One region of the Cytobacillus sp. MT66 genome, then DNA from elsewhere that is predicted to be linked to it. Evidence: predicted binding sites of a transcription regulator. Region 1 holds the regulator's gene; each other region holds the start of a gene.

Region 1 (3,160 bases):
GGTTTGGTCAATAATAGCTTTCCTAAAGCGAGCCTTGTTTTTTGGCCCCCGCTTAACGTGGAAATCTTTGTTTCGTAGCTGAAGGAATGAAAGTTTAACCCGTGAAGAACGGAGCGGATATCCGATTCATACTGATAGCCGCCTTGCTCCTTAAATTGAACCTGTAGCAGATCATATTCTTTTAAAATACGTTCATACTCATCGGGATTGGCAATAAGATCGGGATCCGCCATTTTTTCCTCCAGGCGGCGTAAATCCTTTTCCTGCTTTTGCAAATCCTCAAATACAGTCAGCATTTCATCCCATATAGACCGGTCGGATTCTAGACCGGTGTTTTGGGCAAGATAGCCGATTTCAATCCCTTTCGGCTTAATAATATCTCCGGAATCATAGGACATTTGACCGGCAATTATTTTTAGCAGCGTGGATTTGCCAGCCCCATTTCGCCCGACTAAGGCAATCCGGTCTCTAGTTTGTACTTCAAGCTTTATATTCGATAAAATGGTATCAGCACCAAAGTTTTTTTCTAGCTGATTAACCTGCAGTAGAATCATTTCTTTCACCTCTATACTCTAGAAATAGTGTAACCTATTCGAATTAGGCGGGCAACAAAGGAAGCATAGTTAAAGACATTCGTATCTTGAAAACTGGGTGCGGAAAATTGTGAAAATTACCACAAGAAATACACAGCTTAAAAAAAATAGTGTATGATTTGAATGTGAGGTGTTTATTTAAAATGGCAGATTTCACTCATTTTAATCAAGAGGGCAGGGCGAAAATGGTAGATGTAAGCGATAAGCCTGAGACAGCCCGGACAGCAATTGCACGATCAAGCATTACAGTTAGCAATGAAATATATGAAAAAATAACTGCTAATAAAATGAAAAAAGGCGATGTCCTGGCCGTTGCACAGGTAGCTGGAATCATGGCAGCCAAAAAAACATGGGATATTGTCCCGATGTGCCATCCAATTTCTTTAACCGGAGTGGATATATCCTTTGCATGGAAAGAGGAAAAAGAACAGTACATATTATTAATCGATGCATCTGTAAAAACCAAGGGCAATACCGGTGTTGAAATGGAAGCGCTAACGGCTGCATCTGTCTGCGCATTAACAGTCTATGATATGTGCAAAGCTATCGATAAAGGAATGGTAATAGGGGAAACTTATTTAGTAGAAAAAACAGGCGGAAAAAACGGAGATTTCAAAAGAGAATCCATTTAACATTTTATTATTTAAGAAAGGGAGGGACATCAATGCCGAATGAATCAATGAAAATACCGCAGGCAACTGCAAAACGGCTCCCTTTATACTACAGATTTATAAAGAATTTACACTCCTCGGGCAAACAAAGGGTTTCATCTGCGGAGTTAAGCGAAGCTGTTAAAGTGGATTCTGCAACTATTCGAAGGGACTTTTCCTATTTTGGGGCTTTAGGGAAAAAGGGCTATGGATATAATGTCAATTATTTATTGAACTTTTTTCGGAAAACCCTGGATCAGGATGAGCTCACAAAAGTTGCCCTTATTGGGGTAGGGAATTTAGGAACCGCGTTCCTCAACTATAATTTTCTCAAAAATAACAATACGAAAATTGAAGTAGCCTTTGATGTGGATGCAGGCAAAATTGGCACAAAGATTGGAGAGGTTCCTGTTTTTCATATGGACAATCTCGAAAAAGTTCTCAGAGAGCAGCAGATCCGGGTCGCCATTTTGACTGTTCCGGCCCCTGCAGCGCAGGCCATTGCCGATCGGCTTGTTCATAGTGATGTGAAAGGGATCTTGAACTTTACTCCAGCAAGATTAAACCTTCCTTCAACCATCAGAATTCACCATATTGACTTAGCTGTAGAGCTGCAATCGCTCATCTACTTCTTGAAGAATTATCCGATTGATACGGAAGAGGATTAAAAAAATGAGCCAAAATTGAAGTGGCTCATTTTTTGTTCTGTGCTTTCTTAAATTTAAAATGAAAAGCAATCATCCTCAGACCGCTTCCTAAATCGAAGGTTGCAATAAGAATGAGGAAGTAAGTGAAAATCCCCCATGTTTGTTCCCTTTGAACATTTTCTATGGCAATGGATGTGAAAAGAATTCCGAGAATAATGTAAACGATCCCAGAAAACAAGGACCCCCTCATAATAAACCTCCAATAATGGCTTGCATTTTTTCCATTTGCTGCAGCCAATTTTCAATACTTTCCTGATTAAGCTGCAGGATTGCGACTAAGGTATTCATCGAAACATGGGCAAAGATCGGAACGATAATCCGCTTTGTTCTTACATATAGAAAGGCAAAGGTAAAGCCCATGGCTGAATATAACAGGACGTGTTCAGGCTCTGCATGTGCCAATGCAAAAATAACTGAACTTATTAGTGCCGATAAAATAAAATTAAGCCTCTGATGCAGGGCGCCAAAGATAATTTTTCGAAAAACGATTTCCTCAAGAATTGGCCCAATAATGGAACTTATCAGGATGACAAATGGAAAAGCTTCTATCAGACGCATAATGCTTTGCGTATTTTCTGAGCCCATTTCTATTCCGATAAGTCTTTCGATATTTGCGGCAAATGACTGGGCAAATAAGGCGAGAAAGACACCGCCAATCGCCCATGCAGCAGCAGTAATTGGTGAGGATGCACTCCTCATCGGATTATTTTTCATTTCTTTTCGCAAAAGCGCAAGGGTGATGATAAGCGTGATTGTAAAGCTGATCATAATCCAGGCTGCTACAGCAAATATCTCTATGTCCTCGGGGGGCTTCCCAAACAAAGAAGCCGCGAATACAACAAGGGGCACACCGGCAATGCTTGAGAATTGCATGACAATATAAGCAATAAGAATGAACCAATATTCCTTTTTCAATCTATTGTCTCCTTAAATTTGCTGATTCATAATGATACCTTTCCATTTTACTAATAAAGAGGAGCTTTTTTCAAATTGTAGGTGTTTTTAACAGCAGGAATAAGGATAAACTATTTGAGGTGCTAAGGTTCAGTGATCAGAACTTATATGATGATGATTTTTTTTGCAAAAAATAAAGCTTCTCTCTTGCAAATAGATTTGAAATTCATTAATATAATAATTGTGTTAGCACTCATCAGAGGAGAGTGCTAATAAATAAAATTTACATATTTTATTGAGGAGGTAGTTTCACTTG
Region 2 (3,160 bases), on a different contig from region 1:
CCGGAATGATGATTGGCATGCTTTTAGTATCTCTAGCTGTGATTCCGGCAACAGCAAAATACGGGATTGATAGTGTCACCTCAACTAAACCGCTTTTTGGAAACCGAGGCTGGATTATTGCATTACTGCTGCAATACTTATCTGTAATCGGCTGGAATTCCATTCTCCTCATCTTCTTCGCAAAAGCTGCTGCCCGAATGCTAATCATCACAGGAATCATTAGTGAATCTCAAAGTTCAATGTTGATATCTTCATTAGCAATAGCTGCAGTGATAACCATTTGGCTATTATTAAAATCAGGATCGAAAGCTGTAAAGAATATATCGGCGATTATTGCCATCCTGATAATTTTGGTCGGAATCTGGATGTTATATATGATGGTAAATAAATTTGGTTTTCAAGCGATTGCCGCAGCCCAACCACCCTATGCCTCACACAGCACTATATGGAATTACACAACTGGCATCGAAATCGGCTTGGTCAGTTTAATTGCCTGGTGGCCCTATGTCGGCGGGATTGTAAGAATCGTGCCAAAAGCAAGCCAAACCACCTTGCCTTCCATGCTAGGTCTTGGCTTCCCTGTTGCTGTTATGAGTACGATTGGTCTGCTGTCTGTCTTATTAATCGGTGTGCCAGATCCTACCATCTGGATGATAGAATTGGGAGGCATGATATACGGAAGTATTGTTTTAGCCTTTATAGCATTTGCAAACTTTGGATCAGCCGTTATAGGTGTTTATATATCATGTATAGGCTTGCGAAACTTAACTATTATGCAAAAACAATCATGGAACACCGTTACATTACTAACCTTGGTTCCTATATGTTTTGTGTCTGTAATGATCCCCGACCTATTTTTCGCGAAATTTGGTCATTTCCTAACACTCCTAGGTGTGTTTTTTGCTCCATTAATTGGTATCCAAATCATTGATTATTTTGTATTTCGGAAAAAACAGCTGAGTATGAAAGATCTGTATGATTCAAGCTCATCTTCCGTCTATACGTTTTGGAAAGGTTGGAACCCCGCCAGCCTTATCTCCTTAACTTGTGGTTTTGCCACCTATTTTTATTTATTAAATCCACTAACGTATGGATCAAATACACCGTATCAGTATACTACCGCTACCTTGCCATCGATGGCAGTTGGTGCTCTTGTATACTGGATAATTACTAGATTTGTAGTCATCCCTTTAGGGAGAGGCGGTTATAAGAGCAAGCAACACTGAACTGACGCTCTAAAAATTGCAGCTGATATTAAGGAAATATCATGAAAAGTATGATGAAAAGACCCCGGTTTTATTAGCTGACCGGGGATAAATGAAAACTATTTTTAAACTCACTAGCCCGCATGGCTGGACATTCTGCATCTCTTTAGGCAGTCGCTTTCATTTTATTTGCACCATACTTCCTCCGTTTGAAAAATATTTTTACATATCTGATGACAAATCGATCAAGTCCAATATAATACCTTGCTGTTCCAATAAATAACAGAATGATTTCTACCACGAAAAGCTTTGAATCTAGGCTAGCGAATCCGGCCCCCGCCATTATAAAGTTAAGATTCATAAAGGCACCAGCAACTAATGCCGGAATGGTTGCCAACCCTAAGATTAATCCTAAGCCGACAAGGAATTCTCCCCAAGGGATCAGGATGTTAAAAAACTCTATATAGGGTAAGGCAAATCCTTCAAGGAAGCCTGCATACCAGCCTTGGACTGCAGGATGATCACCGCCGGCATTTGCAATAGCTCCCTGTAAAAATCCGCTTGCGTCAAATCCTCCAGAACTAATTTTATAATACCCCTGTTCAATCCATTGAAGTCCTAGCCAAATTCGCAATATTGACCAAACGAAAGCCAGTTTTGTTCCATTTAAATGTTTTTTCATGATGAGTTTCTCCTTTTCATTGTGAATGATTTCACAAATAAAACCAAAATTTTTTTGGAAATGCCACGGCTGAAAACCTTCAGATTAAAGTCATACGGCAACGCATGAAAGTTATATTTCTTACTAAGGAAATGGGCGCCAATAACTCGCCCATTTCCCCTTCAGAAACTGAGCCTACCCTTAGTCTATTACTTTAAGTGAGAGTTTCATGCCCTCATGGTCTTCAATTGCGCCACATATGGTTGAGCATATGAGATCGTATTCTCCAGGTTTATCTGCTGTGAACTCGACTGGTTCGCCCGCGCTAAGGTCAATTCCTAATTCTTCATTAGTAATCGTATGTACCCCTTCTTCGTTCACTAAATTGATTCTAACGTTTGTCCCTTTTTTAATAGTCAATTCTTTATCTGCATTAAACTCCCAGTTCATTGCTGTAATTGTAAATTCCTCTGCATCTGAAGCTGTTGCTGTTTCAGCAGTTTCTCCTTGAGTGGAACCACTTGTTTCTTCTGGTGCTGCTGCAGCTTGTTCAGTTTCTTCTTGTGTCGAACCGCTTGTTTCTTCATCTGCACCCCCGCAAGCTGCCAGCCCTACTGATAATGCCCCCGCTAATATAAATAAACCAAGTTTTTTCATGGTATTTCGTCTCCTTTCAATTTTTATACCTTTATTTTAATGAGCTTACCCATCCATTTCCTTGATGCAGGTCAAGATATCTTGGCTGCAGGCAATTCTCTATTACATTTTTCAAGACCTTTAATAGTCATAAAAAAAGAAGCAGAGATTCCCCTGCTTCTTTCAATCATTTATTTTCAAATAAAAGCTATTCCACTGTTTTGAATAATCGATCCGTCCCCATGTTGTTTAAATCTTCACTTCACGCAATGTTAAGGAATAATCGCCAACTTGTCCTTTTTGATATAAATTTGTAATCGAGGTAGAATATTGCTGAATGGTTCCTCTAAACGATAAGGGTAGATCAGGTACCTTCACATCAAATGTCCCTTCATATAGCAGCGTTGCTATGTCATGGTACTCCTCGCTCGTGACTTCAAAACCAACTGAAATTTCATTGAAGTTATTTACTTTGCTGTGTTCAAAACTGTGTACCTTAACCAAAGTATTATTTAAGATAATTTCTTTTACCATAGAATTTTTTCCCCTATCGTTATTTACTTGTTTTTCTACGGACCACAGGAGCCACTTCAGTTGCCAGCAATTCAATACCTTTTGCTACATTCGTAAAGGGTTGACCGCCAATATCTAACTGGGC
Region 3 (3,160 bases), on a different contig from region 1:
TGTCATGATATAGCCTGAATTAAACCAGTCACTGCTCTCAGGCACATCTGTCTGATCACCCCAGATCTGCGGGGAAGCAGGAGGGAGGTCAGCATACCAGTCATAGAAGCTGAGCATTGGACCGCCAATTAAGGACATAAAGCGTGAGCCAGAGGCATAGCTAAGCATTGACATCGCTGGAATTGGTGTAAAACCGACATTTCGGTCAGGTCCATATTTAATAACCGTGTAAAGAATAGATGCAGAAACAAGCTTCAGCACCTCATCCCAATCGGCGCGAACTAATCCGCCTTTACCGCGGGCCTGTTTGTAGGATTTTGCCTTTCCTGGATTTTCCACAATACTTTTCCAGGCCTCCAGCGGGTTATCATTTACCTTTAAAGCCTCGCGCCACATATTAAGTAATATCCCGCGTACATATGGGTATTTAACGCGAAGCGGGCTGTAAATGTACCATGAAAAGCTCGCACCTCGCGGGCATCCCCTTGGCTCAAAGTCAGGCATATCGGGGCCTGTTGATGGATAATCAAGCTGCTGGCCTTCCCAGGTGACAATGCCGTCCTTCACGTAAATATTCCAGCTGCAGGAACCAGTGCAGTTGACCCCATGGGTGGAGCGGACAACCTTATCATGCTGCCATCTGCTTCGGTACGCATGTTCCCAATCACGATTTTCATGTGTTGTTTGACTATGGTTATTGGATTGTTTTTCAATAGGAGTAAAGTATTTAAAGCGATTGTATAAAGGCGAATGTTTTTTCTTCACAGTATTCTCTCCTTTGCCATTCGAATAAATTTCATCGAATGTAATGGTCATTGCTTTAGTCTCACTGTAGCAACAGGGTTGATTGACCTACAGTGAAGTACTTCACATTCAGTTTTAATGTCACAAAATAGACAAAAATATTTTTGTAGAAAAATAAAAAAGCCGGCTATTACTGGCCAGCTTAATGAGGGTAGGATTTTTTATTATTTTCTTCCGGGAGATCGGTCTCTATTCGATGCTGCAATACACAACTGGGCAATTTTCACAGCCAATTTCGTCTCTTAAATACTGCAGACAATGGACCGTAATTTTGCCTTTTTTAATAGAAATGATGTTTTTACGTTTTAATTCGTTTAGCAGGCGGTTGGTGCTCTCTCTGGAGGTTCCGCAAAAGTTTCCAAGCTCCTGGTTGGTGAGAGGGAGGTCAATTAATATCCCGTCGTCTTTCTTGACCCCATAGCTGTTAGTCATTCTAATCAGGGTAGAGTAGAGGGCGCCTTTTTTTCCGTTAAGCATTAGGTCTCGAAACTTTGTTTGCGTCTTGCGGAAATGGTCGCTCATCCATTTCATAAATTCATAGGCCAATGCGCTGTTTTGAAAGATTTGTTTTTCAATCGCATCTTTTCTTATGACAGCGATTTCTCCCTCTTCTATGACAAGGGCACTGAGAAGGTATTTAGGGCTGCTTGTGAATAATGTTAATTCCCCGCATATATCATTTTCTCCGACGATTCTTAAAGTCAGTTCCCTGCCGTCAGAACTAATTTTGCTGATCTGAACCTTGCCCGATAAGACTAAATATAATTCGTCTGCATCTTCACCTTCCTGAAAAAGGTAGTCGCCTTTTTCAGCATTGATCATCCGTTCTTTAATCCGAAGCAGCTCAGTTATTTGAATCGATTGAGTAGCTTTCATTGCATTAGGCATTTAAATCACACCTTTACCTTTTATCGAGCTTTTATATGTTTCTATTTTATCATATGCAGGCTTGTTTTCCCCCGAAACGAACTGTGAAGGTTTTATGACAAAGAAAAAAGATGTGAATTTCTTCACATCTTCAACCATAGAAAATTTCTTACGATGCAATCAAATAGAAATATATTTCACTTTAAAATGGCTCAATGAATGATGTTCATTGAAAATGACAACTAAAGGGAACGAAAGGAGAAGATTGTTGTGAAATTAAAGACATGGCAATTACCTCTTCAAACAATTAGTCTAATTGCCTGTTTCATGGTGTGGGTGATTTTGTCAGCGTTAATGCCTTTTATTAAGGAGGATATTACCCTTAGCGCGAATCAGTTAACTTTTATCATTGCCATCCCAGTGGTACTTGGATCTCTGCTGAGAATTCCAATTGGTTACTGGACGAATCGCTTTGGGGCAAGAAGAATGTTTTTTATTAGCTTTTTACTGTTACTCTTCCCAATTTATTATATTAGCATAGCAAATACTTTCACGGATTTATTAATTGGCGGACTGTTTCTAGGTTTGAGCGGTGCTATTTTTTCAGTAGGAGTAACGTCGCTGCCGAAGTATTTTCCAAAAGAACGGCATGGTTTTGTCAATGGAATTTATGGTGTTGGCAATATTGGCACCGCCATTACTACTTTTGCTGCCCCAGTGGCTGCAACACAATTGGGATGGCAAACGACTGTTCAGCTGTTCCTTATCCTTATGTTTGCTTTTGCGGTTATTAATTTTATTTTTGGCGACAGACAGGAGTCCAAGGTCAATACGCCGTTAATGGAACAAATAAATAGTGTTTATAAAAATGAAAAACTATGGTTTTTAAGTCTGTTTTATTTTCTCACCTTTGGATCTTTTGTTGCGTTTACCATCTATCTTCCTAATTTTCTTGTTGCTCATTTTGATCTAGAAAAGGTCGATGCAGGGGTAAGGACTGCAGGATTTATTGCGATTACCACTTTCATTCGTCCTTTAGGAGGATGGCTGGCAGATAAATTTAATTCCTACAAGATTTTGATTTTTGTTTTTGCAGGATTAACCTTATCAGGCATTTTGCTTGCATTTACACCTTCGATCACTTACTATACCGCTGGCTGTCTGACGATTGCCTTTTGTGCGGGTATCGGCAACGGGGTTATTTTTAAGCTTGTGCCAATGTATTTTTCTAAACAGGGCGGCATTGTCAATGGAATTGTTTCAGCAATGGGCGGGCTTGGCGGTTTTTTCCCGCCATTAATGCTTACCTTCTTATATAATTTAACAGGGCACTACGCCATTGGGTTTATGTCCCTAGCGATGGTTGCATTAGCAAGTCTGATTTTAGTCGTCTGGATGTTTTATCAGGAAAAATTACAGATGGCTGTTGACATTGTTGATCATACAGCAGGAGGGATTATTGTTACTGATAGAAATGGGTTGATAGAGA
Region 4 (3,160 bases), on a different contig from region 1:
TTCACTTGAGCGGTTTTCAGTTTCTCCCTTTTTCAGACTGAGCATAAAGATGAAGGAAATGATATACAATCCTGCAAGGTATGTCATAGCTACTGTCATATCATAAGATTGTAAGAGATATCCTACTAGGATGGGAGATAATCCCCCAACAGCCCGTCCAAAGTTGAAAATTGTATTGGTCGCTGTACTTCTGATTCCTACATTGTAAAGACTTCCAATTAAAGCTCCATAGCCGGCAAACATTCCATTTGAAAAGAATCCTACGATGGCTCCTCCTATCAATACTCCAGCACTTCCTTCCGCAAAAGCGTATAGGAATACAGCAGCCGCCGAAGCGAGAAGGAAAATTCCATATGAACGTTTGATGCCAATTCGGTCAATGAACTGTCCAAATGTGAGCATTCCGATAATCATTCCAACTGCCGTACTTATCGTCCAAATCGCCGAACCTGAAACTGATAAACCTTGGGACTGCTGCAGCATGGATGGCAGCCAAATCATTAATCCATTGTAGCCAGCAATTTGAACGGTAGCCATTATTGCTAGAGCGATTGTGGTCATAGCCGTTTTCGGTGTGTTGAATAGCTGTATAAGCTTTCCTTTTTCTTTTACCTTTGCAGCTTTTTTCTCTTTCTGTGAAGCAAGCCATTCAGGTGACTCATCTAAGTTCTTTCGTACGATAAAGGCAAAGATAACAGGGACAATACCGACGAAGAATAATGCTCTCCAGCCAAGAGTTGGAAGAATCATAGCACTAAGAAGCGCAGCAAGAATAACGCCATATTGTGCTCCTACACTAACGTATGATGAAGCTCTGCCCTGTTTATTCTTTGGCCATGCCTCAGCAACAAGGGCCATTCCGATTCCATACTCACCGCCGGCACCCAGGCCAGCAATAAATCTGAAGAGGTATATTTGTTCAATGTTTGATGCCATACCAGTTAAGGCTGTTCCGACTGCAAATAATAGGACCGTATAAGTGAAGATCTTCACCCTGCCAAACTTATCTGCAAGAATTCCGAAGACTACACCGCCGGCTAGCATACCGATATTTGTAATAGAAGAAATAAGTCCGCCTGTCGCAAAATCTATTTGGAAATGAGCGACAATCATTGACATGGCAAATGAGATAAACATGATGTCCATGCCTTCTAATGTTAAACCTGCTACTGATGCTACTACTGTTTTTTTACGATAATCCATTGTTGTTTCCCTCCATTATCATTGTTTGAGGGAATGGAAAATTCTCTTTTCCATTCTCTTTACAAGTCTCACAGGACATGCTTAAAAGAGATATATTCTCTTAAAATTAGGCCGTTGATTTCCGTTCCAGGCGCTTCGCTTTCAGGGGGCGTTTTGCGAGCCTCCTCGGAACGATCGTTCCTGCAGGGTCTCACTTCAACGCTGATCCCCCAGGAGTCTACGCACCTTCCACTCCAATCAACTAAGCGGTTAAAATCAACATTAAGCTTTGACACTGCCTAAAAAATAAATGCCCTTTTCGTCTCAGAGGACAAAAAGGGCATAGAATGACATAGTTACTCCTACTATTGCGCCCTTCTCGGCCTCTCTGGACCGTATTAAAGGTATTTATTTTCTGTTTCTAATATTATCACGCATAAAATAATGATTCAACAAAAAAATGATAGGATATTAATTCCAATCGCTTTTAACTGTCACCGAACACTTTTCCACCATTTATTTACATCATCATGTTGTTCCCCATCCTTTTAGATGCCTATTTTATTTTTGTTCAATAATTTGTCACTTTTTCTATATTCGCCCTATTTCCTTTTTAAATCATGAAAACAGTGATAATACCGCGGTTTGCGGGTTCTTGGCCAATTTCATTTTTCATAAATTTATGGTTTAAACAAGCCAATTTATTATTTTTATTAAAAAAGAACTTTTGCATGTGATGCAGTTCACTTCTGTGATAATCATTCGCAACTATTATGTAGGTATGAACCAAACAAGGAGGGAATAAAAGATGGGAGCTGCTAAACCAAATCACGGAAAAAAAGGGTCTAAAGAAAACGAAACAATGGTAGGTACCTTTTTTTCAGTAGGTGTTGTCGGAGCTGTTATTTTATTCACGTATATAGTTCTATACGGCCTATTTATGGCTAGATTCTAAGGGGGGAAAATCATGCATCGTTCTGAGAAAGTTTGGCTAACATTAAGCTTCGGTATGATCATGTTATTTATGATTTTTGCTGGCTATCAAGCATTTGCGCTGGAGATGGGACCTCCAAGCAATGAGGAAAGAATCGATCCGCAAAAAGTGGATCAAACAGCACCATTTGACCAGCCAGGGGTAAAACAAATTGGTGAAAATGAATATGAAGTTGTCATGACTTTACAAATATTTAGCTTCAACCCAGGTAAAATTGAAATTCCTGCTGGATCAACTGTTCATTTTACTCTTACTTCTAAAGATGTTGTTCACGGATTTGAAATTGCTGAAACAAACGTCAATGCAATGGTAATGCCTGGATATGTACAAAAAATTACTCAAAAGTTCGATAAGCCTGGAGAATATTTAGTTTTATGTAATGAATATTGCGGTGCCGGTCACCAGTTAATGGCAACTACCATTACGGTGAAATAAAGGGGGGATTTTAGATGGAAGCGGTAATAAAAACTGCAAGCTTTAAGGAAAAAACAAATAAAGTAATGGGTGTAAACCCTCTTGATGCGAAATTATCTAAATCATATTTCTTAGTAACATTTATCGCACTATTGCTTGGCGGTACCTTTGGATTAATGCAAGGTTTAAACCGCGGCGGCCTTTTAGAACTGCCATCATGGCTTAACTACTATCAAGTCTTAACAGCACATGGTTTACTTCTAGTTGTGGTATTCTCAGCATTCTTTACAATCGGTTACTTCTATGCTGGTATGTCACATACTTTGGGAGGTCTTCTTCCAAAAGTACGTAAAATGGGATGGATTGGCTTCTGGCTAAAAATGATCGGATTAGTGCTTGTAGTTATTCCGGTTTTGATGAATGAAGCATCTGTTATGTACACATTCTATCCGCCAATGGCTGCACACCCAGTGTTCTACTTTGGTCTAGTCTTTGTCGTCTTAGGAATTTGGATGTGCTCTATTGGGGCATTTGTTCAAGTAGCAAACTGGAGAAAGAATCATAAAGGAC

What was found. The regulator Rex, encoded in region 1, represses fermentation and respiration genes when NADH is low (regulators of the CRP and FNR family bind a similar motif). The targets are predictions, from matches to a motif close to TTGTGAAATATTTCACAA.
Region 2: a site for Rex is predicted at 1,907-1,924, ahead of AC1Q59_RS02555 (DoxX family membrane protein). Genes of this name have one in related genera too.
Region 3: a site for Rex is predicted at 1,803-1,820, ahead of AC1Q59_RS05295 (nitrate/nitrite transporter). Genes of this name have one in related genera too.
Region 4: a site for Rex is predicted at 1,914-1,931, ahead of AC1Q59_RS22630 (cytochrome c oxidase subunit 2A). Genes of this name have one in related genera too.

The regions. Positions count from the first base shown of each region.
Region 1 is NZ_JBXAFB010000030.1:4,755-7,914, forward strand. It holds gene AC1Q59_RS24300 (ABC-F family ATP-binding cassette domain-containing protein) at 1-554, opposite strand, end outside; gene moaC (cyclic pyranopterin monophosphate synthase MoaC) at 737-1,225, shown strand; gene AC1Q59_RS24310 (redox-sensing transcriptional repressor Rex) at 1,258-1,911, shown strand; gene AC1Q59_RS24315 (DUF4305 domain-containing protein) at 1,937-2,140, opposite strand; gene AC1Q59_RS24320 (CPBP family intramembrane glutamic endopeptidase) at 2,137-2,865, opposite strand; gene groES (co-chaperone GroES) at 3,158-3,160, shown strand, end outside.
Region 2 is NZ_JBXAFB010000001.1:525,183-528,342, forward strand. It holds gene AC1Q59_RS02550 (cytosine permease) at 1-1,226, shown strand, start outside; gene AC1Q59_RS02555 (DoxX family membrane protein) at 1,372-1,887, opposite strand; gene AC1Q59_RS02560 (cupredoxin domain-containing protein) at 2,068-2,523, opposite strand; gene AC1Q59_RS02565 (DUF3219 family protein) at 2,752-3,036, opposite strand; gene AC1Q59_RS02570 (LLM class flavin-dependent oxidoreductase) at 3,056-3,160, opposite strand, start outside.
Region 3 is NZ_JBXAFB010000002.1:397,341-400,500, forward strand. It holds gene AC1Q59_RS05285 (nitrate reductase subunit alpha) at 1-765, opposite strand, end outside; gene AC1Q59_RS05290 (Crp/Fnr family transcriptional regulator) at 994-1,692, opposite strand; gene AC1Q59_RS05295 (nitrate/nitrite transporter) at 1,942-3,160, shown strand, end outside.
Region 4 is NZ_JBXAFB010000020.1:27,456-30,615, forward strand. It holds gene AC1Q59_RS22625 (MFS transporter) at 1-1,203, opposite strand, end outside; gene AC1Q59_RS22630 (cytochrome c oxidase subunit 2A) at 1,991-2,137, shown strand; gene AC1Q59_RS22635 (cytochrome c oxidase subunit II) at 2,150-2,611, shown strand; gene AC1Q59_RS22640 (cbb3-type cytochrome c oxidase subunit I) at 2,626-3,160, shown strand, end outside.